Teredinibacter purpureus: one gene and its partner. The protein of the gene in region 2 interacts with the protein of the main gene of each other region in a pairwise test. Links are inferred from orthologs where the notes say so. Each region holds a gene or a part of one and is shown on either strand. Other genes may lie near its edges. The genes, in order: H5647_RS13715 and H5647_RS11020.

What was found.
Region 1: the proteins of H5647_RS11020 (region 2) and H5647_RS13715 interact in binary tests that used the Escherichia coli proteins (3 or more experiments, as listed by UniProt). The link is inferred for Teredinibacter purpureus from one-to-one orthologs.

What each region holds. Positions count from the first base shown.
Region 1 is NZ_CP060092.1:3,110,450-3,113,502, forward strand. The notes cover bases 89-2,815. They hold H5647_RS13715 (flavodoxin), read left to right. Parts: upstream 89-1,045; coding sequence 1,046-1,585; downstream 1,586-2,815. Other genes in these bases: H5647_RS13710 (GGDEF domain-containing protein), read right to left, coding at 89-698; cmoB (tRNA 5-methoxyuridine(34)/uridine 5-oxyacetic acid(34) synthase CmoB), read right to left, coding at 1,589-2,581; cmoA (carboxy-S-adenosyl-L-methionine synthase CmoA), read right to left, coding at 2,596-2,815. Outside these bases: more of H5647_RS13710, read right to left, coding at 1-88; more of cmoA, read right to left, coding at 2,816-3,053. UniProt on the Escherichia coli protein: Low-potential electron donor to a number of redox enzymes. Involved in the reactivation of inactive cob(II)alamin in methionine synthase.
Region 2 is NZ_CP060092.1:2,578,894-2,581,975, forward strand. The notes cover bases 327-3,082. They hold H5647_RS11020 (regulatory protein RecX), read left to right. Parts: upstream 327-1,335; coding sequence 1,336-1,830; downstream 1,831-3,082. Other genes in these bases: recA (recombinase RecA), read left to right, coding at 327-1,229; H5647_RS11025 (YheT family hydrolase), read right to left, coding at 1,857-2,894; H5647_RS11030 (M23 family metallopeptidase), read left to right, coding at 2,996-3,082. In the rest of the region: H5647_RS11010 (CinA family protein), read left to right, coding at 1-47; more of recA, read left to right, coding at 183-326. UniProt on the Escherichia coli protein: Modulates RecA activity through direct physical interaction. Can inhibit both RecA recombinase and coprotease activities. May have a regulatory role during the SOS response. Inhibits DNA strand exchange in vitro.

The DNA of each region.
Region 1 (3,053 bases), 530 kb from region 2 along the record:
TGGTCGGTTTCTCGCAAGCCTTGTTTAATGTTACGGGTAACATGTTTCAGTACACAATCACCGTTCTGGTGTCCGTATTGATCATTAATAGCTTTGAAGTAATCGATATCAATCACCAGTAATGACAAATGTTGCTTATGCCGTTGTGCGAGCTTCAGTTCTCGGGCGACTGTTATGTCAAACGCGGCGCGGTTGCCTATGCCTGTAAGGCTGTCACGCTGCGAGTTCTGCAAGGCCTCTTGATACAAAAGGGCATTACGGAGCGGGAAAAAAAGCACGCCTACCATCATTTCGAGTATGGCTAGCTCTGTTTCCAAAAATTGTTTTGCGCGGGAAAATACAATTTGGCCTAGCGTTGAATCTGCTGTTTTAATATTGTAATTGGCCTTATGAGCGCGCATTAGCCCAAGGCTTATCGTGTCGGCAGTTTCTGAATGAGCGTCTGGCGGAGCAGTGTACTGCAAACCACTTAGGCTAACAGCTTCTTGAATATTGCTATAAAAAAGTTCCAATGTAGTGGTGAGATCTAGCGAACTTTGAAGATTGTTGGCAAGCCTAAATTGAAGGTCCCTAAGGCTATTCTCGGCTGGAAACCCGGTTGCGTTCTGTTGTGACCATTGTGGGGTTTTTGAGTGAGCTGCGAGCGCAGGTGATACGCTAGCATCACTCGTTTGCTTTTTTGAGGCCAGGGTTACCATAGTGTGTCCTGTTAAATCTAAAGGGTTACTCGGGCACCCATCGAAGTCCGCTAGGTGTCTCTTGCCTATAGAGAGTACAGCCAATTCTGTGCCAGTTTTGCAGGGATCGATAAAAGCTAATAAAAACAAACAGTTATCGATGTTTTTTGGGAGGTGGATTTCTGCGTGACAATTATTTGTCGAATGAGCGGCAAACTATGTCGCTTTAAATTCGGCGTATGGCGGAGAATTGCCATTTTGTTGTCTCTGATTGATTGCGGCTATTCGAAGAAGTTGCGAGAATGTGCGCCCTGATGGGTGCAAGCGTCGTGTGCTTGCCTACGTCTTATTGTTTATAGAGGTTTGGTGTGGCAAAAATTGGTTTGTTTTTTGGGAGCGACGAGGGTAATACCGAAAGCGTGGCATATCGTATTCAAAAGTGTTTAGGCGAAGCGAATGTTGATGTTTTAGATATAGGCAAAGTGACACAATTAGAATTTGAAGAGTACGAGACCTTAATTTTAGGTATCCCAACGTGGGATTTTGGGCAAATTCAATCTGACTGGGATGATTTCTGGGGAGACCTAGACGACATTGATTTTACCGGTAAAACCATTGCGCTATTTGGTTTAGGCGACCAGTTTGGGTACGGAGATTTTTTTCTTGATGCAATGGGGATGCTTCATGATGTTGTTGTGGGCAATGGCGCACATGTCGTGGGGTATTGGCCCACTGACGGCTATGAGTTTGACGCCTCTAAAGCCATTATTGAGAGTGAAAGCCTGTTTATGGGGCTCGCATTGGATGAGGACCAGCAGCCAGAATTAACCAACGGACGCATTCTGGCTTGGTGTGAGCAGCTTGTCGATACATTGCGCCTTGCCACGCCTGCTGCGCCTCTTAAGTAGCCGTTATTTTTTGTTGGCTATTAGAACGGCACGCATTGGGCGAGGGTGCCCCTCTACAGTTTTGGTGTCGTCATCAAGGCTAAGGTAATCCGGCAAGGATTGAAACTTCATCCAATCGGTTGAACGTTGCTCTTCTGTACTGGTTAAAGTGCAATCGACACAGCGAACATTGTCAAAACCACATTTTTGCAGCCAAGAGATAAGCGTAGGGACACTCGGTAAAAACCACACGTTATTCATTTTTGCGTAGCGGCCCTCTGGTACTAGCACATCACCCAAGCCTCCCTCAATAACCAATGTTTCGAGCACGAGTTCGCCACCTGAGCATAGTGTGTTTTTGAGTTCGAGTAAGTGATCCATAGGCGACCGCCTATGGTAAAGAACCCCCATTGAAAACGTCGTATCGAACGCTGCTAAGTGCGGGGGTAGGCCCTCTATGCCAATGGGCAAAATATCGACAGGACAATGTTCCAGAAAATGTTTGACCATATAAAACTGCACAATAAAACGTGGCGACGGGTCGATGCCAATAACGCGTGCTGCGCCTTGTTCATGCATACGCCAGCAATGGTAGCCATTGCCACAGCCCACATCTAATACCGTTCGTCCCTGAAGGTTACTAATGTGCTTTTTTAATCGTTGCCATTTCCAGTCAGAACGCCATTCTGTGTCAATGTGAATTCCGAAGAACTCGAAGGGGCCTTTTCGCCACGGAATAAGTTCGGTCAATGCGTTGTACAGGTGTTGCCATTGGGCGTCATCTAGCTGTTCGCGCTTACCAATGGTAACGCGATCACCGAAGTGACTATAGGCCGCTTTAACGGTAGGTAGCGACTCCAGAGCGGTGTACCACTTAGGCAAATCACCAAACCGTTGCGTCGACAAACCATTGGCGCATTGTTGCGCCAAGGTGAGCGCCCATTGCGTAAATGGTGAGTCGTCTGGTTTTTGCAAGGCTTCGATGAAGCCTGAGTAATCAATTGGGGAAGAGGGCAACAGTGTGGGCCTTTTTAAGGTTTAAATGCCAGTAGCGATGAAAAGTTAAAACATTGGAACCAAAGCTCTGTTCCACGGAAGCCTGCATTTTCTAGCCGCTTCTTATGGCATTCTAACGACTCTGGTATGAGAACATTTTCTATAGCGGCGCGTTTTTTAGCGATTTCTAAATCGCTGTAACCGTTTGTTTTTTTGAAATAATGGTGCAGCTCACTCATTAACGTATCATGGTGCTCATCGTCGAAGGTTAATTTTTCGGACAACACTAAAACCCCACCACTATTCATGCCGGAGTATATACGCGCTATAAGAGTGTCGCGCAGCGCTGGTGGTATGAATTGTAGGGTAAAGTTCATAATAACAACGGAAGCGTTGTGAATTTCGCTATCGAGTAAGTCTTGGCATATAAGGTTGACCGGAATCTCGTGACTATCGGCATCGAGGACAATAGTGCACCGCTCTACCATTTCGG
Region 2 (3,082 bases):
TCGAGCGTTTAATCGCACTTGGGCAGAGCGAAGTACTGTATAAGTAACTATTACTGTTTGCGTGTACAGTATTTTTGTCGTATGCTGCATTCGTACTTTGGCGAGGGGTGTGTCTCGCAGATTATCATTCTTCATGGCGGACGGGATGTCGGCTCTGAAAAGGCATATTTAAGGGGTTATTTATGGACGCAAATAAAGAGAAAGCTTTACAGGCAGCGTTAACACAGATCGATCGCCAATTCGGCAAAGGCACAGTAATGCGCATGGGCGACAAAGAACTGGAAAAAATTCCTTCCATTTCAACGGGCTCATTAGGGCTCGATGTTGCACTGGGTATTGGCGGGCTACCAAAAGGCCGAATAGTAGAAATTTATGGCCCAGAATCATCGGGTAAAACAACGCTCACATTACAAGTAATTGCTGAAGCTCAGAAAAAAGGTGGAACATGTGCGTTTATTGATGCTGAGCATGCGTTGGATCCTATTTATGCTGGCAAGCTGGGTGTTAATGTCGACGATCTAATTGTTTCCCAACCAGATACTGGTGAGCAGGCATTGGAAGTGGCGGATATGTTAGTGCGTTCTGGTGCAGTCGATGTATTGGTTGTGGACTCTGTTGCAGCCCTTACCCCGAAAGCAGAAATAGAAGGCGATATGGGCGATCACCATGTTGGGTTGCAAGCCCGCTTAATGTCTCAAGCACTTCGAAAAATAACAGGCAATATCAAAAATGCAAATTGCTTGGCGATTTTTATTAACCAAATTCGCATGAAAATTGGCGTAATGTTTGGTAACCCAGAGACCACTACGGGTGGTAACGCATTAAAATTTTACTCATCCGTACGTTTGGATATTCGCCGTATTGGATCTGTGAAAGATGGCGACGAAGTTACTGGGTCAGAAACGCGCGTTAAAGTGGTTAAAAATAAAGTAGCTCCACCTTTTAAGCAGGCAGAGTTTCAAATTCTTTACGGTCACGGCATTAACCGTTATGGCGAAGTAATTGACTATGGTGTAAAGCTAGGTTTGGTCGATAAAGCCGGTGCTTGGTATAGCTATAATGGCGATAAAATAGGGCAGGGTAAAAGTAATGCAATGCAGTACTTAAAAGAACGCCCGGAAATTGCAGAGTTCTTAGAGGCAAAAATTAAGGAAGAATTACTTGGTGATTTGGAGCCTGTAAGCGAAACTACAGATGATATAAAAGGCGAAGATGTCGTCGAGTCTTAATTAGGGCTATTCTGTAAAAATAAAAAAGCTGCCAGCTGCATAGCTGGCAGCGTTAGTTTTTCGCCTTACAACTTTTTTATTACCATTCTACGTTACAAGTTTTTTCATGCCTGAATATCCTCCCAGTTTTGATGCCGTGTTCGAAGAAGCGGAAAAAAAAGCCTATCATGCGGCAGTTGTTTTACTGACGCGTCGCGAGCATTCGAAAAAAGAGATTTCCGTAAAACTGGCCTCCAAGTTGGCTTCTATAGCGTGTGATGCAGATAGCGTCATTGCTTCGGTAGTCAGCCGTTTAGCCGCGAATGGGTATTTATCTGATGAGCGTTTTGCCGAATCTTATTGTCGTGCCCGAATACAAAAGGGATTTGGGCGTGAGCGGCTGGAAATGGAGCTGTCTGAAAAAGGGGTGGGCTCTTCTCTTATCTCTCTTGTTGTCGAACAGTTCGATACGGATTACCCCGCTGTTTTAGCAAAGGTCTGGCATAAAAAATTTAAAAACTTTCCCGTAGATCACGCAGAGAAAATAAAACAGCAAAATTTCTTACGCTATCGTGGGTTTTCGTTTGATGAGATCGATGCGCTATTTCGTTCCATCTCGTAACTCACAGGCAAGTGTTGTAAGGGTTTTTAGCTTTGGCGAAAGCAGTCTTCAAAAAAGGCTTGTGCGTATGTGTCGGCCCAGCTTGGCTTTTTTATACCTCGGATAAATGCACAGTGCGAGCCATGCGCTTGCAGAGATACGGATAAGTGTGCGGGACGCGCAATTTTGGATAAGTCGGCCGGCGGGATTACGGGGTCGTCCTGTGTCGCGATGATGCTGGTTTTACTGAGTGTGAATGCGAGTTTATGGCCTGTAATAGTATAGGACTGAAAGTAGTCCTCTACCGTTTGGTATTGAGTGTAACGTGGGATAAAGAACTCATTCATTTCTTTCAGGCGTGACATTGGTGTTAAAGCTTTTGCGTAATCATAGTCAGGGAAATACTCTAGCTTTTTAAATAAAGAGCGCTTCCATTTTTTTACAAAGTATTGTTCGTACCAGAATGGCCCACTTTCCAGCACTTTCATTGTTTCGGCGGGATCGAGCACAGGGCAAATCGCTAATATGGCGTCTAAAGGCTTCGCGAGAGATTGAGGCAGTAAGCCAACACGTAACGCAAAATTCCCACCTAACGAAAACCCCATTAATCCTGTTTTACTATACTCATACGTTAATTGAAGCGTCTTGATCGCGCCTGCAACCTCCTCTACGAGAGATGAGTTGAATAGGCCGCGGTTTAAGTGATGGCTGTTACCGTGATCACGCAAATTTAATCGGCATACGTCGTGTCCGGCCGCTAGAAATTGCGCTGCTGCAGAAAGTATATAATTTGATCGGCTGGAGCCTTCCCACCCGTGGAGCAATATAATCAATGATTGAGCGTTAGAAGACGTTGTAGCGCGATTGAGTTCAGCACTAAGTCTTACCCCATTTCCACAATCAAGTATGAGTTGCTCTGCATTCTGCTCTAGGGTTGGGTGTTGTAGGGTGAGATAATGCTTACGAATACGTGAACTTGATAATATCGCTTGGAGATGAGGGTTCTTTAGGTACCAAGGTGCGCAGAAATACGTAGGTTCGGCGCCGAACTGAGGGGCTTGATCTGATGAGTTACGAATATTCACAATAAGATGAGTCTACTTTTCTGTGAAGGCATGTGTTGTAATTTTATTTGGCACGAATTTAAACGCGTTAGCGATTTTTCGCAATTTGAGTATGTATATAAATGGGTATCGATCACAAAAACAAAAGTTGGAACGTAAGGCAGCTTGAATTCACCGCCAGCGTATGCGCGGCGATTCTGGTCATTATA